4 regions of the Clostridium sp. TJA038 genome follow, and region 1 is predicted to be linked to each of the others. Evidence: riboswitches for the same ligand, from Rfam matches in the RefSeq annotation. Region 1 holds a riboswitch; each other region holds the start of a gene.

Region 1 (5,924 bases):
CTCTAATCTTACAACATTTTCTTTAGGAGCTGCTGCTATTACTGCCCCAATTTCCATTCTTTTAGCAGCATAATTTTCATGATAAATTTCAGCTACTTGTCCAGTTGCAAGACCTATTTGATTGCCATAAGAACTATATCCACTAGCTGCACCTAAAGTTATTTTTCTTTGTGGCAACTTTCCTTTTAATGTTTCACTAATTGAAGTTGTTGGGTCTGAAGCTCCAGTAACTCTCATAGCTTGATAAACATAACTTCTACCTGATAAAGGGTCCCTAATAGCTCCTCCTAAACAAGTAGCAGCCCCTCCAAAAGGTTCTATTTCCGTTGGATGATTATGCGTTTCATTTTTAAACATTAAAAGGTATTCTTCTTTTCCTTTATCAGTTTCAATTTCTATATTTATAGAACAAGCATTTATTTCTTCTGAAACATCTAAATCCTCAAGCTTTCCTTTTTTTCTTAATTCCTTCATAGCTATTGTTGCTAAATCCATTAATTTAATTTCTTTATTTTTTAACTCTTTACCATAAACAAATTCCCTTGATTTTTTATAATTCTCAAAAGCTATTTTTATTGGCTCTGAATATTTTCCCTCTTCTATTAAAATATCCTTTATTACTGTTTCAAAGGTTGTATGCCTACAATGATCTGACCAATAAGTATCAATAACCTTTATCTCAGTAATTGTAGGATTTCTTTTCTCCTCTTTAAAGTAATCTCTTATTAACTTTAAGTCCTCTAAAGTCATGGCTAAAGCTTTATCTTTATGGAAATTTTTAATTTCCTCCTCACCTAATTCTAAAAATCCTTTTAAAACCTCTACTTCTTTAGGTTCACTTAAATCCTCTTCAAAAACTTTAGAAAAAGGACTAACCTCCCTTGAATCAATAGGATTTATATAATAAGATTTTATTTTATTTATTTCCTCTTTTTTTAAATTCCCTTTTAAAACAATTATCTTTGATGATTTTACAAAAACTTTTTTTCCTTCATTACGAAGCATTATACATTGCATAGCAGAATCAGCTCTTTGGTCATATTGGCCTGGTAAATATTCAACGCCAAAGGCATATTCATTTTCTTCAAGTTCAAATTCTTCTTCATAAACTCTATCTACAGGAGCTTCTGATAAAATACTCTTTAAAACACTTATATATTGTTCTTTATCCATTTCTCCTAATATGTATTTATTTAAAACCCTTACTTTTTCTAAAGAATTAATAGCTAAATTTTCTTTAAAATCCTTAAATAATTTATTACCTTCAACATTAAATTCTTCTTTTTTTTCTACAAATACCATCTTTATACCAGACATTTTAATCCCCCATTCAAAACACGAACATTATTAATGATTAATTATTAATCATTCGTTATTTTAACCATAACACCCAAAACACATATTGTCAATATTTAAAATTATTTAAACATTCGTATTTTTAACTAAAAATATTTATAATAACACTTTTCTTAAAAAAATAATTCGTCTTTAAATAAAAGAGAGATATATTAATTTTTAATATATCTCTCTTTTATTTAATCTTCTCTTAAAATATTTATATCTTTACCCTTTAAAATTTTATTCATATTTCTCATAGAACACATTTTTCCACACATTGTACAACTATCTTCATGCTCAGGAATAGATTCTTTTCTATATCTTAAAGGCTTTTCCTTATCTATAGCTAGAGAAAACATTTCGTTCCAATCTAAATTTTTTCTAGCGTAACTCATTTTATTATCTATATACCTTGAATTTTTTATTCCCTTTGAAATATCAGCAGCATGTGCAGCTATTTTAGTTGCAACTATACCTTCTTTAACATCTTCTAAACTAGGAAGTCTTAAATGTTCTGCTGGTGTTACATAACAAAGAAAATCTGCTCCATGAGAAGCTGCAATAGTACCTCCTATAGCACTTGTTATATGGTCATACCCTGGTGCTATATCGGTTACTATTGGTCCTAAAACATAAAATGGAGCACCATGACATAACTTTTTTTCTAATAATACATTAGCTTCAATCTCATTAATTGCCATATGTCCTGGTCCTTCTATAATTACTTGAACATTTCTATCCCATGCTCTTTTTGTTAATTCACCAAGAGTAATTAATTCCTTTATTTGAATAGCATCTGTTGCATCAAATATTGACCCTGGTCTACAAGCGTCTCCTAAGCTTAAAGTTAAATCATATCTTTCACATATATCTAATAATCTATCAAAATATTCATAAAAAGGATTTTCTTTTTTATTTAATTCCATCCATGCAAAAAGAAGTGAACCCCCTCTTGATACTATATTTGTAATTCTTTTATTTCTTTTAAAGGTTTCAATAGTCTCTCTATTTAACCCTGCATGTATAGTAACAAAATCAACTCCATCTTTTGCATGTTTTTCTACAACCTCAAAAAACTCATCAACAGTTACATCTTTAAGCTCTTTATCGTAAAATCCAATAACATCATAAATTGGTACTGTACCTATCATAGCTTTAGAAACTTCCACAAGCTTTTTTCTAAAGGCATAAGTTTTTCCATAATTACTTAAATCCATTATAGATTCTGCCTTCATCTCTATAGCTTTCTTAACTTTTTCTAATTCTAAATCTATATCAGAACAATCCTTTGAAACGCCTAAATTAACATTTATTTTAGTTCTTAGACCTTGTCCAACTCCCTCTGCACTTAAACTTTTGTGATTTTTATTAGCAGGTATTACAATTCTACCTTTAGACATTAAACTTATTAATTCTTCAAGGCTAATACCTTCTTTTTCTGAAACTATTTTCATTTCTTTTGTAACTATGCCTTTTTTAGCAGCATCCATTTGAGTTGTATAATTCATATTAGTTCTCCTTATATTAATTTTTTAACTGCGCAGTTAAATTAAATTAGGATCCTAAAAAAATAAAAGCTTGCCCTAGGGCAAGCTTAATAAACAAGATAAAACTATATTTATTAAAAAATAAATAAAAATTTCACTTACTGCTTCCCTACGGTAGTACTAACTACATCAGGTTTTAAGGGTTAGAATCTATCCTCTCAGCATAAAAATGCACCCCTAGCAATTAATATTAAGTTTTATTTTTTCTAAATTATACTATTATTTCTATATTTTTTCAATATACTACATAAAAATATATTTTTATATTAAAAATTATTTCTATTTATATTGTAAATACAAATTCCTGAGATTGCTCCCATAATAAAAATAACTGCTAAATCCCAAAGCTTAAAAACATATAGTCCAAAATAACGAACAATTAAAATTAAAGCTAAAGCAACTACTATATGAATTACAACTTCTAATTTTGGTTTCTTTTTAAGTCCACCAACTATTTTATCAGTTATCCCTTTCTTCTTATCTAATAAACCATATAATAAAGCAAAAATTACTGTCGATATAACAAAAACTAATGCTTCTAATATATTTTGTAATAAAAGCACTTTATCCATAAGCCTCTTCCCTTCAAATATTCTTTAATAAAAATATTATAACATTCTAAATAATATGTGGTAAGTTTGTAAAGAAATTAAAATTTATGTATACCTTATAAAATTACCCTTTGTTTTTCATATTAAGATTTTCCTTAAAAGAAATAATAAACATCCCTAAAAACAAACCATTTAAAATCGAAACTACTACTCCACCTATTCCATAAGAAATATTAAATTCTCTAAAAATAAAGTAACTAAAAAATACTACTAAAAACATTATAATAGAAATACTAAAATAATATTTTATCTTTTTTTTAAAAGATATTCTTTTTATAAAGACTATCTTTCTGCTATCTTTAAGGGTATACAAAAAAAATACTATTATAAATATTCCAATTAAAGTACTTCCATGTTGAAAAAACTTATATCTATATATTTCATATTCTCCTAAAAATAAAATCTTCTCCCTAAGGTAAGGAATCTTCTCAACAAAGAATCCACTATTATGGGTAAAAGCATCCCAAAGCACATGAGTTGCCATTCCTAATATAGCAGAATAGATAAAAACTATTACTTCTTTTAGAGAATTTAATGAAAATTTCTTTTCTCTTAAATAAAAGTACCATTTATCAAAGGGGTTAGGTAAATTACTTATAAGTTGTGATTTAATTATATTATGAAAAACATAGGCTAATAAAAAACATAAAGGTAAATTAAGTAGAAAAAATCCTAATAATTTATGTCCTAAATTTCCATAAGGCCTAAAATTTATAAAATATAAAAAGTCTGGAGCCATACTTCCTAAAATTAAGGCAGTAATATTTAATTTTTTATTTTTCAAAAAAACTACAGCTGCTGGATGTGCTAAAGTAAAAGGCATATTCTCCTCCTTAATAAAATTAAATTTTATTAAATAAATAGCAAAAAATAAAATAAATCCTATATTTTTTTACTAAATAAAGCTAAATATTTTAATTTTCATTATATTGTTTTTATTGAAATTTCTCCTGAGTTTAAATAATCTATTTCTCCATTTTCATATTTAACAACTAAGGCACCATTTTCAGTAATATCAGTTGCTACTGCTTTATTTAACTTATTATTTTTATAAAAGGTAACTTCCTTTCCTAATACTAATGATAATACCTTATACTCTTTCATTATGTCCTTATCTTCTAAATTATTGCATAAAGCAAAAAGTTCATTTAAAATTTCTGCAATCATTCTATTTCTAGTAACTGTAGGCTTTTCTCCTTGAAATAATGAACAGGCTGAATGTTTTATTTCATCAGGGAAACTATCTTCCTCAGTTTTAAAGTTTATACCTATGCCAATTACAACATTCTCAACTCTTCCACTTTCAAAATTACCTGTTGCTTCAGTTAATATACCACAAAGCTTTTTACCATCTAAAAATATATCATTTACCCACTTTATCTTAGGCCTTTTCTTAGTTAAATTTTCTATTGCCCTACAAACTGAAATTGCAGTAGCTGTAGTTATATGTATAGCCTTTGAAAGTTCTATATTAGGTCTTAAAATTACACTCATATAAATTCCTTTTTGTGAAGGAGAAAAAAATTTTCTTTGAAACCTTCCTCTTCCAGCAGTCTGCTCCTCTGCAATTAAAACAGTTCCCTCTGGTATATCCTTATCCATTAAAAGCTTTTTTGCCTCTTGATTAGTAGAATCTATAACCTTATAAACCTTTATATAATTTTCTCTATACTCTTTATTTAAAAATATTTTTATTCCTTCTGCTGATATTAAATCATTTTCCTTTGTAAGTTTATACCCTTTATTTGTAACTGCTAAAATATTATATCCTTCTTCTCTAAGAGACTTTATATTTTTCCATATAGCTGCCCTAGATACAGATAGTCTTTTAGCTAATTCTTCCCCTGATAAGCTTTCATCTCTATTTTCCTCTAATATTTTAAGTATAGAATCCTTAAGTGCCACTTAATCTCCTCCAATCAATACTCTCTATAAAAACTTATTCTTTTAAGTAATACTCTCCTTGATTATATTTTTTATGCATAATATTGACAACCTCTTCTTATCACAAAAGACATATTTAACAAAAATATTTTTAAATAAAAATATTTTTTAAGTTATAATTAAATGTAAATTTAGGAGGTACTTTTATGAACTATATTTATGCTATAAAAAATTATATTCCCTTTGATGAAGTTGAAATAAAAGATAAAGAAGTTTTTTTAGATGCTTTAAACTCTTTTAAATATATTTTAACAAGAAAAAATAAAATACTTCATTTAACTGTTTCAGCTTTTGCAATAAATAAAGAAAAAAATAAATTTCTAATGATTTACCACAATATATATAAATCTTGGGCATGGACTGGCGGTCATTCAGATGGAGAAGAAATCCCACTTAAAACGGCTTTAAAAGAACTAAAAGAAGAAACAGGAATTAAAAATCCTAAAGTGCTTCTTAAAACTCCCTTTTCTTTAGAAGTTTTAAA
Region 2 (5,924 bases), on a different contig from region 1:
TTTAATGGGATTTTTATTAAATGATGATGGAGAAAATGATTTTTCTTTATCTTATACTTATTCAAAGGATGATATATTTTGGATAACTTTAAGAGGATTAATATCTAAGGGGGAAATTGAAGAAGCTGAAGATATGCTATTTAAAGAAGCAGAGAAAAATCCATCTATAGAGATATATGAAATTGGTGAAAAAATGTATAACTTATTAAAGAGCAAAAGTGATGAAGAACTTAAAAGATATAATTTTTCTAGGGAAGAAATTGATTTAGGTTTAGAGGATTTAAAAAAATTAATAGGTAAAAAGAAATAATAATTTTATTCTATAAGAATTTTTAATAAGTTAAGACAGGGAGAGATAATTATGAGAAGCTTAGATAAGGAGTTTTTTCTTGAAAAATATCCTCATTCAAAAGTTGATATAGAAAAAAATAAAATTAAATTTGAAACCTTACAAAACATATATAATGATTTTGTAAATTATGAAGATTCCTATTATAATCAAGCAGAATTTATAGCAAATATACTTCGTTCTAATGAAAATGTTCATTCTGTTAAATCAAGGATAAAAAATCCTGAAAGATTGATAGAAAAAATAATTAGAAAAACAAAAAATAGAAAAGAAAAGTATGGTGAAGATTTTGATTTTAATGAAGAGAACTATAAAAATGAAATAACAGATTTAATAGGTATAAGGGTTTTACATATATTTAAAGACCAATGGAAGGATATACATGACTTTATAATAAAAACTTGGGATGTTATTGAAATAACAGCTAATATAAGAGATGGAGATGATAGGAGTATCTTTGATGATTTAGGAATTGAGGTTATATCAAGACAATCTGGGTATAGGTCAGTTCATTATCTTGTAGAATGTTATCCTACTAATCAAAAAGTTATTGCAGAAATTCAAGTTAGAACTATTTTTGAGGAAGGATATGGAGAAATTGACCATAGATTAAGATATTCTCATAATGAAATACCAGAGATTTTAAAATCTAATCTTTTACTTTTTAATAGAATTGTAGGAAGTGCAGATGAAATGGCCTCTTTAATAAATATGTTAAATAATAATTTAGATAATAAAGATAAATATTATGAAGATAAGTTAAGAGAAAAAGAGGAAGAAATTAAAAAATTAAAAGAAGAAATTAAAAATATAAAAAGATAGAAAATGAAACCTATAAATATTAGAAGTAATATTTATAGGTTTCATAATTTTATAAATAAAAAGAAAAGAAATTTATAAAATTATAATATTAATAAAACATTAACTAAATATGAATAAAAATGAAATAAGCAGGTAGTTTTAATATATTTTGAAACAATTTAAGAAAATTCTAACTTTGATTTTATTAAATTATGGTAGTAAACTGAACCTAGTTCATTGTGAAGTTTATTAATAATATTTAAGAGAATAATATTAATAAAAATCACACTAGAATTTAAGAAAGCTTATGAAAGGATGATAAAAAATGAAGAAGAAATCAGTTGGAATTACCATGGCGGTCTTCTTATTAGGGATTTTTATGGGAGCTATTGATTCTGGAATAGTTTCTCCTGCAAGAGATATTATAGCTGATGGATTAAAGGTTTCACAAAATGCTAGTGTGTGGGTTGTAACAATATATACTTTAGCCTATGCAGTATCTATGCCACTTATGGGGAAATTATCTGATAGGTATGGAAGAAAAAAAGTTTATATGGTTTCAATATCACTTTTTTGTCTAGGTTCTTTACTTTGTGGTATATCAGATTATGTAAATAGCTATACTTTTTTACTTGTTTCAAGAGTTATAGAAGCTATAGGTGGTGGTGGTATAATGCCAATCGCTACAGCATACATAGGAACATCATTTCCAGTTGAAAAAAGAGGCTCAGCCTTAGGAATGATAGGTGGAGTTTATGGAATAGCTACAGTTGTAGGACCAACCTTAGGTTCTGGAATACTTTCTATTTTCGGTGATAAAAACTGGGGGTTTTTATTTTTAGTAAATGTTCCAATTAGTATAATTATACTTTTTATGGCAAGAAAATTAGAAGAAAATACTTCTTCTAAGGGAGTTAAAAAATTAGATGTTTTAGGTTCTTTAGTACTAACAGTATTAATACTATCCTTAATGTATGGAGCTACTAATTTAAAATTTTATGATTTTATTAATTCAATAAAATCCTTAGAGGTTTGGCCATATCTTTTAATATTTATAATATCAATTCCAATATTAGTTTTTGTAGAAAGAAAAGCAGAGGACCCTGTAATAAACTTATCTTATTTTACAAATAAAGAAATAGCCATAACTTTAATTTTAAGTTTTGTTGTAGGTTGTGGATTAATGGCTACAGTATTTATTCCTCAATTTAGTGAAAATATACTAAAAACTCCAATGGGAAGTGGAGGATATATAGTTACTATTTTTGCAATATTTGTTGGAATAGCAGCTCCTTTAGGAGGAAAATTTATTGATAAAATAGGTGTTAAAAAAGTGCTTTTAATAGGGATGGCCTTAGTTATTATAGGAAACCTCTATCAAGGATATATAACAACTAAACATCCAGGAATTTTTAATTTAATTGTAGGTTTAGGTATTATGGGCTTTGGTTTAGGATTTTCTATGGGAACTCCAATAAATTACTTAATGCTTAGCTTAGTTCCAGATAATGAAGCTACAGTTGGACAATCAGCAGTATCTTTAGTTAAATCTATAGGAATTGCAGTATCTCCAAATATTCTTATTAATTTTATCTCTGATGCAGGAAGAAAGGTTCCAGAAGCATTACAAAAGGTTATGCCACCTTTAGAGGATGGAATGTCTAATGTTATGAACTCTTTAGGAGGAGGTTCAAATTTTTCAAACTCCATAGGAAATGCTAGTGTAACTAATATTTTTAGCATTATAAAAGAAATGGTAAATGGACAATTTATAGTGTTAAGAGATAAATTTTTAAATAATCCTAATGTTAATATAGAGGCTATAGAAAAATCCTATATGAAAAGTTTAGAGGGAGCTAAAAATGCTATAGAAACTGCCTTTCAAAGTACAATGAATACAGGTTATACTAAGTTGTTTTTAACTTGTTCTATTATAGCTTTAATAGGATTTATATTAACATTATTATTAAATAATGATTTAATAACTATGAAAAACAGAAAAATGGAAAAAAAGGAAAAAATTAATTGATAAAATTTAATTTTTAAGGTATGATAAATAAAAACAAATAATTTTAAGATATTGCTAGGGGTGCCTTTAAGGCTGAGAGGAATTTAAATTCTAACTCTAAGAACCTGATTTGGTTAGTACCAACGTAGGGAAGTATATTTTAATCTTATATTTTTCATACTAAAAATATTTTATGATTAATTAGAAAATATATTTTAAAAGGTTTAGCAATAAAAGCTAAACCTTTTTTGTTGGTGTAAATAATCTTAAAAATAAGAAAAGAGGTGAGAATATGATTGTTAATGGTAAGTATTTAGAAAAGAATAATATAAATACAGTACTTGATTTATTGAACTTACTAGAAATAAGTAGTAAAAGAGTTGTTGTTGAAATTAATAAAGATATAGTTCCTTCAAATAAGTACAATGAATTTATACTTAATGAGGAAGATAAAATTGAGATTATTGCCTTTGTTGGTGGAGGATAGTATTAAGAGAGGAATATATGAATATAAAGGTTAATGAAAAATGGAGAGTATTAGAGGAAAAAATAACAGTGTATTCTTTAAAAGAAAAAGAGTTTTCAGATTCTAATATTATTATATTAAATGGCTTTCCTGTTGAAGAGGACAAGTTTCTTGAAGAAGGAGATAGAATTGTTTTTATTAAAAAGGGAGCAATGCCTAAAAGAGAAGAGTTAGAGGAGCTTATGATATGTAGACATACTCCAGGAGTTTATGAAAAACTTAAAAATCTTAAGGTATTAATAGCAGGTTGTGGAGGACTAGGTTCCAATATTGCAATTTCTTTAAGTAGAATAGGCGTTGGAAAAATAATTTTAATAGATTTTGACTTAGTGGAACCTTCTAATTTAAATAGACAACAATATTATATAGAGGATATTGGAGAATATAAGGTAAAGGCTTTAAAGAAAAATTTAAAGAGAATAAATCCTTTTATAGAGGTTTGTGATTTAAATTTAAAGCTAGAAAAGAATAATATGAAATTATTAAATAAGGGGGACATCATATTAGAGGCTTTTGATAGAGCAGAGAGTAAAGCTTTATTGGCTAATTATTTCTTAGATAATATAACTGATAAGTTTTTGATTTCTTCTTCTGGTATGGCTGGTTTTTTTGATTCTAACTTAATAAAAACAAAAAAGATAACAGAAAGATTTTATATTTGTGGTGATTTTATAAATGAGGCTAAGGAAGGGTGTGGATTAATGGCACCTAGAGTAGCTATATGTGCAAATCATATGGCAAATCTAGTTATAGATATAGCTTTTAATAAAATTTAAAAATATACTTAATCAATAAATTATATAATATTTAATTTAGTATAAAAGGAGTAGAGTATTTTGGATAAATTAATAATTGGTGGAGTAGAGATAAAAAATAGGCTTTTTGTTGGAAGTGGTAAGTATCCTTCAAATAAGATGATAAAGGATATTTTAAAGGGAAGTGGTGCTAATGTTATAACTTTAGCTTTAAGAAGAATAGATTTAGATAATAAGGAGGAAGATATTCTTCAAAATATACCTAAGGATATAATTTTGCTTCCTAATACATCAGGTGCTAAAAATGCTGAAGAAGCAATTAGAATAGCTAAAATAGCTAGAGCTATGGGCTGTGGAAATTGGATAAAAATAGAGATTATATCAGATTCTAAGTATTTACTTCCTGACAATGAAGAAACAATAAAGGCTACAAAGATATTATCAGAGGAGGGGTTTATAGTTCTTCCTTATATGTGCCCAGATCTTTATGTAGGAAGAAAATTAATAGAAGCTGGAGCAAAAGCTATAATGCCACTTGGAGCACCTATAGGAAGTAATAGAGGCTTGAAAACAAAGGAACTAATTCAAATAATGATAGATGAATTAGATATTCCAATTATAGTTGATGCAGGTATAGGAAAACCATCACAGGCTATGGAAGCTATGGAGATGGGAGCTGCAGCTTGTTTAGTTAATACAGCTATAGCATCTTCTTGCAATCCTGTAAGCATGGCTAAGGCTTTTTCTATGGCAGTAAAGGGAGGAAGATTAGCTTATGAGGCTAAATTGGGGAATGAATCAAAATTTGGAAATGCCTCTTCTCCTCTTACTGGTTTTTTAGGATAGGAGATGGTTTTCTTTGAGTTTTTATGAAGTAATAAAAAAATATAGAAATTTTGATTTTTACAAATATTTTTCCTTAGTAAAAAAAGAAGATATTTTAAAAAGTATTTATAAAAGAAATAAGGATTATTATGATTTATTAAATTTACTTTCTCCTTTAGCTGAAAGTCTTTTAGAGGAAATGGCTAAAGAGGGAAGAAATCTTTCTTTAAAATATTTTGGGAAAACAGTATTAATATATACACCTATGTATATTTCTAATTATTGTATAAATAAATGCTCATACTGTGGCTATAATATAGAAAACAAAATATTTAGAAAAAGGCTAAGTAAAGAAGAAATAAAAATAGAAGGAGAATTAATTTCTAAAGAAGGTTTTAAGCATATTTTAATACTTACAGGCGAAAGTAAATATCATACTCCAGTAGAATATATAGAAGAGGCTATTAAGATTTTAAGTAGTAAATTTCCATCTATTACAATAGAGGTATATGCAATGACAGAAAAAGAGTATGAGAGAATTGTTAAAGTAGGAGCAGAGGGGCTTACTATTTATCAAGAAACTTATGATGAAAGTGTATATGAAAAGGTACACTTAAAAGGTCCTAAAAAAAATTATAAGTTTAGATTAGATGCACCAGA
Region 3 (5,924 bases), on a different contig from region 1:
AAGGGATTTAAGGTTATTTCTAAAGAGTGTGGAGGTTCTGCTTATATTTATTTAAAAGATGAAAATAAAGAGGTTAAAGATAAAGCTTTAGAAATTTTAAATAAGCTAAAAAGAGAAGGAGTTATAGAAAGAATATTAACTAAAGAAGAAGCCATTAAAGAAGGGGCAAATAATGAATGTACTTTTATGGTTGAAGGGGGGAGAGGATATTATTTTTCCAATGAATATTTTGGGAAAGTTGTTGAAGAAACTAAATTTATTAAAGATAAACATATTTATAAAGCAGTTCATGGATACTCTCCTAAAAAAGAAAATTATGAAACTTTTTTAATAGCTTTTGGAAAAGGAATTAAAAAGGGAGTTGTTTTAGAGGGAGGAAGTATTGTAAATCATGGACCTACTATTGGAAAAATCTTAGGAATTGATTTTAAAGATATAGATGGAAAAGTTGAAGAAAGAATATTAGAATAAAAATTAATTTTTTGATTAAAATAATTAATTGAATAAAATTATTGAAATTGTCGCAAAATTATGATATTTTAAAATAGTAGAAAAAATATTGCCAAAGTTATTTCATAATGTAGATATGTAATTAATTAAAAGAACGCTTAAAAGAGCGTTTTTTTTGCTTTTTAAAGTAATTTTTTAAAAATTTATATAAAAATCTAATTTGGGTATATTAACTTTATGTAATACTAAAATTTTGTGTATTAATAAAATGTAAATTTTTTAATAAAATGTTATAATTGTTTTAGCAAAATTTGTTTATATGGAGGACTAAAGATGAAAATATTAAAATTACTTTTAATATTCATTCCTATAAGTATTATAGGAGAATTTATGAACTTTTCACCGACTATTAGATTTTTATTATCAGCTTTAGCTATAATACCCTTAGCAGGGCTTATGGGTGAGGCTACAGAAGAAATATCATTTTATACAGGACCTAAGCTAGGAGGTTTTTTAAATGCTACCTTTGGAAATGCAACAGAGCTTATAATATCTTTTTTTGCTTTAAAAAGTGGCTTGTTTGATGTTGTTAAAGCATCTATTGCAGGGTCTGTAATTGGAAATATTCTTTTAGTTTTAGGAGCTAGTATGTTAGCTGGAGGAATAAAATATAAAACTCAAAGTTTTAACAAGAAGATTATGGAGAATAGTTCAAGTATGTTACTATTTGCAGTTATTGGTCTTACTATTCCTGCTATATTTATGCATACTATAAAAATAGAATTTTTAAATACAAAGTATGAAAGTTTAAGTGTAATAGTAGCTTTAGTTATGTTTATAATATATATTTTAAGTTTAGTATTCTCTTTCTTTACTCATAAGGATATATATGCTATAGAAAGTGGAGAGGATTGTGAAGAAGAGAGTAAATGGTCTTTAAAAAAATCTATAATAGTTCTTATAGTAGCTACTATAATTATTGCAGTAGAAAGTGAATTTTTAGTAGGGGCTGTAGAGCCTATGACAAGAACTTTAGGGCTTAGTGAATTTTTTGTAGGAATAATTTTAATTCCTATAATAGGAAATGCTGCAGAACATAGTACTGCAATAATAATGGCTATGAAAAATAAAATGGATGTTTCTGTAGAGATTGCTATAGGTTCAAGTTTACAAATAATATTATTTGTAGCTCCAGTTTTAATATTTTTAAGCCTTATTTTTGAACCTATGAGTATTATTTTTAATAAGTTTGAATTAGTTGCTTTAATAGTATCTGTTCTTATAGCTAATCGTATAGTTAGTGATGGAGAATCTAATTGGCTTGAAGGAGTTCAGCTTTTAGCTGTTTATATAATAATTGCTGTTATGTTTCTTATAGTTTAACTTATAAAGATAAAAGGTTATAAGTATAATTAAATTTAATTATGCTTATAACCTTTTATTTAACTTAAATTAGAAAATATTTCTTTTAGATTTTCTACAAGAAGTTTATTATCTTCATGTTTTAATAAACACACTCTAAAAAAGTATTCATTTAAACCTTCAAAGGAAGTACAGTTTCTAATTATTAAATCTTTTTTTAAAAGTTCATCATAAAGATTTTTAGCATTTATTTTTTTTGATTTAATTTTGCAAAGGATAAAGTTACTATAACTTTTATAAACTTTTAAGTCTTTTATTGAATTTAATTCTTTAAAAAGATACTCCATTTCTTCTTTTAACTTATGGTTATTTGATAATATGTAATCAAAATCTTTAAACATAATTTCTCCCATAGTTGTGGCAAAAATATTTATGTTCCAAAGGTCTAATTTTTCTAAAATAGATTTTTTTATTTTTTCATTAGAAATAAGTCCATAGCCTAACCTTATTCCTGGAGTTGAAAAAAATTTAGAAGTTCCTCTAATTACAAAAAGGTTATTAAATTCATCTATTAAAGGAGTAGAGGAATAAATTTCAGGCTCTGTAAACTCTACATAGGTTTCATCAACCATAAAAAATGTTGAGGTGTTTTTTATTAAATTTTTTATTTCATCTTTTGAAAAGGCAAAGCCTGTAGGATTATTAGGATTACAAATTATGACTAAGTCAAAGTTTGAAGAGTTTATATGATTTATAAGATTTATATAATCTATTTTAAAGTTATCTTCTTCCCTTGCAAAAAATTTATATACCTTACAATTTATCTTTTCTAATTCACTTTCATATTCTGAATAAGAGGGAGATAAAAGAAGTGCTTTTTTAGGATTTATAATGTTTATAAAAGATGATATAAGCTCAGTAGCACCACTACCAACTATAATATTTTCTTCCTTGCATTTACAATATGAAGAAATGGATTCTTTTAATTTTTTATATTTAGGGTCTGGATAAATAGAAACTAAATCTATATTTTCTAAAATAGCTTCTTTAGCTTTTTTAGAAGCACCAAAGGGATTTATATTTGAACTAAAATCTTTTATATCGTTTTTATTTACTCCTAATTTATCTGATAAATCAAATAAATTAGCACCATGATTAATACTCATAAGTACCTCCTTTAAATTTGATATAACTTTAAATTTCTTAATTATAGTATAATTCTTTACTAAAGAAATAAAAAGGGTTAGATTAATTAAATAATCTAACCCTAGTATTTTAAGAAGCATAGTTATTTGCTATGTTTTTTGGTCTTATGGCCTTAATAAGCCTATTTACAGGTAATATGCTTAAAATAATTATACATATTAATCCATCAGCGCCTATTAATGCACCGTTTACTAAGAATGAATATAAAATTGGAGACATTCCTTCAGGTGCAAAAGAACCAAAGAATACTACTCCTGAAATAAAGTGAGCTAAGAATTTTAAAAATATCGCAACTATAGCTCCAAACATTCTATGATTTTTAAAGAAACCTGCTACTCCTAAAGCCATATATGGAATTGGATAATCAAAAAGAACTTGAACAGGATGTATAATATATGGGTCTATAAATAAGGATATTATCCCAAATAAAAATCCTGTAAGCATTCCAACTAATGGACCATAAGCGTAAGCAACTAGTATAATAGGAATCATGCTACCTAAAGTTATTCCTCCACCTTGTGGAAATTTATATATCTTTAGCATATTTAAAACAGCAGTAAGAGCTAAAGCAATTCCTATAGTTGTAAGCATTTTTGCATCAAATTTTATGTTTTTAGCTTTTATAAGTAAAAATAATATAATTAGGACCCCTATTAAAGCGAGAATTGTCATTGGATTAGTTACAATCTCCTTAAAATTTCCTCCTAAATTAATTGATGAAAAACTTTGAATAAAATCATTTATTATTTGAGAAAATGACATCATAGTTTTTCAGTCCCCCCTTCTTAAACTTTAATTGTGCTAAGGGAGAGTTTAAATATTTTAAATAAAAAACCAGATCTTTTTAAAGATCTGGTTTAAATACAGCCCTAAACGCTTCCCTACGCTGGAATTAACCAGATCAGGTGTTGAGGGTTAATGATAAAAATATCATCTCTCAGCCAATAGGCACCCCTAGCACATGAAATAATTCTAAATATATTTTATATATAAATTTACCTTTGGTCAAGTAATATTTACTATTAAATGAAAAATATTATCTAAATTTGTATTTTTTAAATAAAAATAGAAAGTTTAAAAGAAAATTTATATGTCATAAACTAGATTTAAATTAAGTGAGTTAGCTTTTTCATAAGCATAATAAACATAAGAGTCAAAGACTTCTTTAGGATTATGACAGTCTGAATTAATTATTACTTTTACATTAGACAAAGAAACTTTTTCCCAAAACTTTTCATAAGGATATGCAAAACGTTCTCCATCTATAAATTTTTTCTTTCCTCTTCTAAAGCCATTAGCGTTAAATTCTAAGATAGAATTATATCTTTTTGCATAGGAAATTATAATATCACAGGCTAAATCACAATTTTCATCCCAAGGGAAATTATTTATAAAGATTAAATCAGGGTGGGCTATAAAACTAAAGTAACCACTTTTTATTCCAAGGGATATACTTTTTGCATAATCTATATAATCCTCTGTGCTATCTAAATTGTAAGTATTTTTAAGATTTCCTTCCTCATTTAAAAATAAATGCTGCCCTAGAGCTAAATAATCAAATTTTAATTCATTTTTTAAGTAGTTATAATAAAAATCATCTGTTTGCAAATATTCTATTTCTAAACCTATTTTTATATTTATATAATTTTTATATTTATCTTTTAATTTCTCTAAAGAATCTTTATATTCACAAAGTTCATTGAAGTTCATTCTAAGAGAAAATCTATTGTCAGCATAAGGAGCGTGATCGCTAAAACCTAAGGTATTTAAATTTTCTTTAAGGGCTTCTTTAATATAATCCTCATCTTCTCCAAGGGCATGTTTACATCTTTTAGTATGAGTATGAAAATTAATTTTTTTTAACATAAATTCCACTTCCTCTCTATAAATAGAGTATATCAAAAAAATAATTAAAAGATAAATGTTAATAAAATTTTAATAGAAAAATGTTAACAAAAAATTCTTTGACTTTTCCTTTTGAATAAAATAAAATTATTCCACGATAAGTAATTAAGTGGATTTAAAGAGGGTTTTATGTAAAGAGAACTTTACATAATTAAAGTTATTTTATTATTAACATTTAAAGGAGATATGAACATGGGGTAAGTTTTGGTTAATTGTTTAATTAGGCATTATTTTAAATTAGTTTTTAGTAAGAGGTATAAGGAAAATGAAAATAAGATTGATAGAAGAAAAAGAATTAGAAAAAGTTAAAAGTATTTATGATAATGTTGTAAAGGAAATGAATTTAAGGGGTCTTTATAATTGGAATGAAAATTATCCCAATACAGAAATAATTTTGAAAGATATTTTTAATAATCATCTTTATGGAATAGAGGTATTAGGAGAAATAGTAGCAGTAGCTACAGTAAATGACTATGCCTATGATGTTTATAATGATATTTCATGGCAAGTAGATGGTCCATTTTTATCTTTTCATAGAATAGCTGTTTCTACAGAACATAGAGGTAAGGGCTATGGTAAAAAAATGATAGATTTTATAGAAGAAATGGCTAAAGAGAAAAAATGTAACTCCATAAGAATAAGTGCTTATCATAAAAATGAAAATGCTGTCAATTTATATAAAAATTTAGGATATGTCCATGTAGGGGAAATGATGTCTATGAGAGACATAGTAGAACCTTTTTTATGTCTTGAAAAAGCAATAATATAATTAATAAAAAATCAGTTTATAGAAAGTTTTCTATAAACTGATTTTTTATTTAAGGATTTAGATTATAAATTAAGTATAAGTTTTAATTAATATATATTTTATTTGTAAGTATCTTTGTAAATTAAATTTTAAAAGCATAGAAAGAGTTTAAAAGTAAGGTTATAATATATAATGTCTTAAATAGGAATGACTTTAAATACAAAGGAGAAACAGAATATGAGCAAGCAGAAAA
Region 4 (5,924 bases), on a different contig from region 1:
AGGGATATATCAAATATTTGATATATCCCATTTAAATTTTGATTATTTATATGAATCTTCAGCGATAGTTATATTATCTTTATTTATACCTACATAAGGAACACGAATTGATTTTTTATCATCAAGTTTCCATTCAGTTCCATCAGTTATTTCTTTACCATTTACTAAATTCATACAAGATTCTACTAAGGCCTTAGCTTGATTTTTAGCATCATTTAGTACTGTACCTGCCATTTTTCCAGATTTAATTTTATCTAGTGCTTCAGGGATTGCATCTACACCATATACAGGAACATATTTTTCAGGAGTTCCATCTAAATATCCTGCTTTTTCAAGGGAAGATATAGCTCCAAGAGCCATGCCATCATTATTACAAATAACCATTTCTATATTATCTCCATTTTTAGCAATCCAAGCATCCATTTTTTCAGTTGCCTTTGTTGAATCCCACATAGCAGCATCCATAGCTAATTCTTCAGTTTCTATTCCTGCCTTATTTAATGTTTCAATAGAATATTTAGTACGTGCTTCTGCGTCAGGATGTCCTGGTTCTCCTTTAAGCATTACATATTGAATTTTTCCATCTCCATTTTTATCCCAGTTAGGATTAGCTTTCCAACCTTCAGCCATTACTTCACCTTGTATTACTCCAGATTCCTCAGAAGTAGTTCCTACATACCAAGCATTATCATAGCTTTGCATAGCTGCTTCATCAGGTTCTTTATTAAAGAATACAACAGGTAGATTTTCTGCCTTAGCTTTATCTATAACTGTAGGTGCAGATTTAGGGTCTACTAAGTTTATTGCAAGAATGTTAACACCTTTAGCAATCATAGTATCTATTTGTTCTATTTGTCTAGATTGATTATTTTGAGAATCATTCATAAGTAATTCTGCTTGTCCTTCAGAAAGTTTTTCTATATTTCTACGTTGGTAAGACATAAAGTTGTCTTCAAAGCTATAAATTGTTGCTCCTATTTTAGGTAAATCGTTTTCCTTTTGAGCTTCAGTAGATGATTCATTAGTATTAGAAGGAGCGCCACCTCCACAGCCGATTAATGTTCCCATAGTTAAAGCTGAAATTAAAATAAGTGCTAACCCTTTCTTTTTCATAATATATCCTCCCTTATTTTACTAGAAAATTTGATGTAATTTTAAGTAAATTATAACATATTATGGAAATTAAACAAGAGAAATTTGTTAAAAAAAATTAAATAAAGTATTATTTTATATTTGTTCAGTTAAAATTTATATATTATACAAATAAAATGTTAGAACATTTTAGTAAAAAAATATATAATATAAACTAGGAAAAGTAAGGAGTGATTATGTGGCTACTATTAAAGATATTGCAAAAAGTGCTGGTGTTTCCATAGCTACTGTATCTAGAGTTTTAAATTTAGATGAAACTCTTAACGTATCTGAAGAAACTAGAAAAAAGGTAATGGAAATAGCAGAAGAATTAAATTATATACCTGTAAAAGAGAGAAGAAGTAAGATGAAAAATTATACTATAGGTATAGTTTATTGGTATACAGAAATACAGGAATTAAATGACCCATATTTTCTTTCAATTAGAATGGCTGTGGAAAAGAAATGTAATGAAGAAAAAATTAAATTTAAACCTATAGATTTTCAAAAGATTATAAATGAAGGAACTAAAGAATATAGAGAGTTAGATGGAATATTAGCAATTGGTATATTTAATGAGGAAGAAATAAACATAATGGAGAAATTATCTAAAAACATAATTTTTGTAGATTCTTCTCCTGATGAATGGAAATACGATTCTGTAGTTGTAGATTTTAAGTATGGAGTAAAGCTTTCTTTAGATTATTTAACATCTTTAGGTCATAAAGATATTGGATATTTAGGAGGAGAGTCTGTTACTCATAATGGAAGTGAACCTATTAAGAAGGTTAATTATAGAGAAAAAACTTTTAAAGAATATATGGAGAAAATAGGCAATTACAGAGAGGAATGGGTTTTAAAAGGAAAATTTTTACCAGAACATGGATATGAACTTATGAAAAAAATATTAAAAGAAAAAAATCTTCCTACAGCATTTTTTATAGCTAGTGATCCTATGGCTATAGGAGCTTATAAAGCAATATTTGAAAAAGGGTTAAGAATACCTGAAGATATAAGTATATTAGGTTTTGATGATATATGTACTGCTAAATTTTTAACTCCTTCTTTGACAACTGTAAAAGTTTTTACGGAGCATATGGGGAATATTGCTGTTGATACTCTTTTAGAAAGAATGAGAACAGGACGGGAAATATCAAAAAAAATAGTTTTACCTGTTAAGTTAATAAAAAGAGAAAGTTGTAGAGAAATATAGTTTAATACCATAAAAGAGACTAAAAGTTTTACTAAAGTCTCTTTTATTTGTCCCTAATTGAATAGAGCTTTGATTTTTTCTATATTCTTTATGCAGGCTTTATAACCACATAAATAAGCTTCTTCTAATTTATTTATGTCCTTTTCAAAACTTTCAATAGCTTCCTTTTCTTCTGGTCTTATTATAATAGCTTTTCCTTGCTTTTCTAATTCTTCACAAAATCTTACTGTTTCATTATATTTTATATGTCTTGTTAAAAAAGAATCCTTTAATTTAGGATATTTAGAGCCTACTATTTTAGAAGCTAATTTATTACTTTTTTTTAAGGTCTTTCTATAGCTTTTTGGTCTAGTAAGTATTATTAAGTGCTTTTCATTTCCATCTTCTATAGCTTTTTTTATTGGGATAGGGTCTAATAAGCCACCATCATAATATTCATTTCCATTTATTTTTATAGGCGGAAATAAAAGTGGAATAGCGCAGGTTGCTCTTAAAGCCATATATTTATCATCTTTAATTTTTCCATTTAAATATTCAGTTTTACCTGTATTTGCATTAGTAACTCCAACTAAAATCTCTCCTTTGTAATTTAAAAGATTATCAAAGTTGTAAGGATAAAGATTATTTGCTAATTCATCAAATACAAAATCTAGTCCAAAAATACTTCTACATTTGAAAATGTTATTTAAACCTAAATATCTTTTATCATTTCTATATTTTTTTAATATTTCAATATTTCTTCCCCTTTGATTAGAAAAGTATGAAAAACCATTAGTTATTCCAGCAGAAACTCCAATACAGTAGGGAAAGGTTATATTATTATCAAGAAGTGCATCCATAACTCCAGCACTAAAAATTGGGCGAAAAGTTCCTCCTTCTAAAATTAAGCTAACCATATAATTTCCTCCTAAAGTTTATCATATATTAAAATTATAGTACTTATATAAAATAAATTCAAAAGGAGTTATTGATAAATAATTGAATATATGATATTATTTGGAATATAATTTTATAAATTTGCTAGGGGAGCTAGTTTTATATCTAGCTGAGAGTAGAAATTAAATTTCTTGACCCTTTAACCTGATATAGATAATTCTAGCGTAGGGAAGCCTAAGGTATTAGTGTATTTAATTTTAGCATATATAAGCTTATGGCTTATATATGCTTTTTTTATTGAAAGGAGATAATATGTATAAATTATATAATGCATTAACAATTGCAGGGTCAGATAGTTCAGGAGGAGCAGGTATACAAGGTGATATAAAGACATTTTCTGCAAATGGAGTTTATGCAATGAGTGTAATAACTTCAATAACGGCTCAAAATACTATGGGAGTTTTTGAGGTTATGGATATTAATCCTAGTATTATAAAAAGACAAATAGAAGTTATTTTTGAAGATATAAATGTTGATGCTATAAAAATAGGGATGGTTTATAAAAAAGAGTCGATTAAGGCAATAAATAAAGCCTTAAAAGAAATAAGAAATTTACCTAAAATAATTTTAGATCCTGTTATGATATCAAAAAATGGATTTAAGCTTTTAGAAGAGGAGGCTAAAAGTATTTTAATAAAAAATTTAATACCTATATCAACTTTAATAACTCCAAATATACCAGAGGCTGAAGAAATTTTAGGGATAAAAATATCTAATTTAGAAGATATGAAAAGAGCAGCTTATCTTATTAAAAAATTAGGAGTAGAAAATGTTTTAATTAAGGGAGGGCATTTAAAGGGAGAAGCTACAGATGTTTTATATGATGGAAAGGAATTTACTTTTTTTAGAGAAAAAAGGATAATTACAAAAAATACTCATGGAACAGGTTGTACTTTATCATCAGCTATTACGGCTAATTTAGCTAAGGGAATAGACCTTTATAATTCAATAAAACTTGGAAAAATTTATGTTACAGAATCAATAAAAAATAGCTTAGAACTTGGAAGAGGAATAGGTCCTTTGCATCATTTTCACAAATTTTATTAAAGTTTAAGAGATTTAAATAGGGGGATTTAAATTGAGATTTAAAGAAAAAAAGTTATACTTAGTAACTGATTATAACCTTACATTTAAAGAGCTTTTAGAAAAAACAAGAGAGGCTTTAAAAGGAGGAGTTTCAATTGTTCAGTATAGAGCAAAAAATAAAAATACTAAAGAAATGTGTAGAGAGGCTTTAGAATTAAAAAGGCTTTGTGAAGAATTTAAGGCATTATTTTTAATAAATGATAGAATTGATATTGCTTTAGCTATAAATGCTAAGGGGGTTCATATTGGGCAAGATGATATGGATATTTTATTAGCTAGAAAAATATTACCTAAAGATTCAATTATAGGAGTTACAGTACACAATAAAGAGGAGGCTTTAAAAGCTATTAAGGGTGGAGCAGATAATTTAGGGGTTGGAGCATTATTTAAAAGTAGTAGTAAAGAGAATATAACTTTAATAAATTTAAAAATCTTAAAAGAAATAAGAGCGGTTTCTCCTATTCCTATTTATGGCATAGGCGGGATAGATACTCATAAATTAAGCAAGGAAATTTTGGAAAATGTAGATGGTGTTGCTGTTATATCTTCTTTATTAAAGAGTGATAATATAGGAAATAAAAGTAGAGAATTTTTAAATATAATGAATAATTTAGAATATTAAATATAAAAGATGAAATAATTAAAAGAGATTCTTAAGTTTTAGAATCTCTTTTTATTTAAATTTTATTTATAGTATAATATTTATAATTTAAATTCTTTTATATAAAATATTTAAATTATAAAACTTAAAAGTTAGGAGAGGGATATGGTAAGAGAGAAATTTAAGGTTTTAAATAATATTTTTGGATATAGAAACTTTAGAAAAGGGCAAGAAGAGGTAATTGATAAAATTTTAGGTGGAAATGATGTTTTTTGCATAATGCCAACAGGGGGAGGAAAGTCCCTATGTTATGAAATACCAGCTTATATTTTTAAAGGGACAACTCTTGTGATTTCTCCTTTGATATCGCTTATGAAAGATCAGGTTGATAATTTAAATTCTTTAGGAATAAAGGCAGACTATATAAGTGGAGGAGTAGAATTTTCAAGTGTAAAAGATATAATTTCAAAGTTTATAAAAGGAGATATAAAGCTTCTTTATGTTTCTCCTGAGAGATTAGAAAATAAATATTTTTTAGATAATATAAATAAGGCAAATATTGAACAAGTAGTAGTTGATGAGGCACATTGTGTATCAATTTGGGGACATGATTTTAGAAAAAGCTACGGAAAAATAAGACCTTTTATTGATAAATTTAAAAAAAGACCGATTATTACAGCTTTTACTGCTACTGCAACAGAATTAGTTATGAAAGATTCAATAGCTCTTTTAGGTCTTAAAAATCCTTTTATTTATAAAGGAAGTTTTAGTAGGGATAATCTAGAAATAAACGTATTAAAAGAAGTTGATAAATTAGAAGTAATAAGTGAAATTATAAGTGAATATTCAGAGGAATCTGGAATAATCTATTGTTCTACTAAAAGTGAAGTTGAAGAACTTTATAAGTGTTTAGAATATAGAGGGAAAAGTGTAGGAAAGTATCATGGTGCTTTAAAA

What was found. A riboswitch is a leader RNA that binds a small molecule or an ion and turns the genes downstream of it on or off. The one in region 1 is predicted to bind thiamine pyrophosphate.
Region 2: it holds a riboswitch for thiamine pyrophosphate, as region 1 does, so the genes downstream of both, thiS (sulfur carrier protein ThiS) here and thiC (phosphomethylpyrimidine synthase ThiC) in region 1, are expected to answer to the same signal.
Region 3: it holds a riboswitch for thiamine pyrophosphate, as region 1 does, so the genes downstream of both, thiT (energy-coupled thiamine transporter ThiT) here and thiC (phosphomethylpyrimidine synthase ThiC) in region 1, are expected to answer to the same signal.
Region 4: it holds a riboswitch for thiamine pyrophosphate, as region 1 does, so the genes downstream of both, thiD (bifunctional hydroxymethylpyrimidine kinase/phosphomethylpyrimidine kinase) here and thiC (phosphomethylpyrimidine synthase ThiC) in region 1, are expected to answer to the same signal.

The regions. Positions count from the first base shown of each region.
Region 1 covers NZ_JBZEFA010000003.1:175,169-181,092, forward strand. The annotation lists gene AC4FQV_RS07850 (phosphoribosylformylglycinamidine synthase) at 1-1,317, opposite strand, end outside; gene thiC (phosphomethylpyrimidine synthase ThiC) at 1,536-2,846, opposite strand; TPP riboswitch at 2,975-3,074, opposite strand; gene AC4FQV_RS07860 (hypothetical protein) at 3,152-3,457, opposite strand; gene AC4FQV_RS07865 (DUF4184 family protein) at 3,561-4,319, opposite strand; gene AC4FQV_RS07870 (biotin--[acetyl-CoA-carboxylase] ligase) at 4,421-5,401, opposite strand; gene AC4FQV_RS07875 (NUDIX hydrolase) at 5,587-5,924, shown strand, end outside.
Region 2 covers NZ_JBZEFA010000001.1:623,609-629,532, forward strand. The annotation lists gene AC4FQV_RS03000 (DUF6483 family protein) at 5-310, shown strand; gene AC4FQV_RS03005 (RelA/SpoT domain-containing protein) at 362-1,171, shown strand; gene AC4FQV_RS03010 (MFS transporter) at 1,476-3,179, shown strand; TPP riboswitch at 3,226-3,327, shown strand; gene thiS (sulfur carrier protein ThiS) at 3,451-3,645, shown strand; gene thiF (sulfur carrier protein ThiS adenylyltransferase ThiF) at 3,663-4,460, shown strand; gene AC4FQV_RS03025 (thiazole synthase) at 4,521-5,285, shown strand; gene thiH (2-iminoacetate synthase ThiH) at 5,299-5,924, shown strand, end outside.
Region 3 covers NZ_JBZEFA010000001.1:833,879-839,802, forward strand. The annotation lists gene AC4FQV_RS03980 (alkaline phosphatase family protein) at 1-471, shown strand, start outside; gene cax (calcium/proton exchanger) at 784-1,833, shown strand; gene AC4FQV_RS03990 (pyridoxal phosphate-dependent aminotransferase) at 1,893-2,978, opposite strand; gene thiT (energy-coupled thiamine transporter ThiT) at 3,088-3,783, opposite strand; TPP riboswitch at 3,880-3,984, opposite strand; gene AC4FQV_RS04000 (histidinol-phosphatase) at 4,105-4,884, opposite strand; gene AC4FQV_RS04005 (GNAT family N-acetyltransferase) at 5,189-5,692, shown strand; gene AC4FQV_RS04010 (MJ1433 family protein) at 5,909-5,924, shown strand, end outside.
Region 4 covers NZ_JBZEFA010000001.1:857,633-863,556, forward strand. The annotation lists gene mglB (galactose/glucose ABC transporter substrate-binding protein MglB) at 43-1,113, opposite strand; gene AC4FQV_RS04105 (LacI family DNA-binding transcriptional regulator) at 1,331-2,344, shown strand; gene AC4FQV_RS04110 (patatin-like phospholipase family protein) at 2,398-3,240, opposite strand; TPP riboswitch at 3,357-3,468, shown strand; gene thiD (bifunctional hydroxymethylpyrimidine kinase/phosphomethylpyrimidine kinase) at 3,533-4,327, shown strand; gene thiE (thiamine phosphate synthase) at 4,359-4,988, shown strand; gene recQ (DNA helicase RecQ) at 5,133-5,924, shown strand, end outside.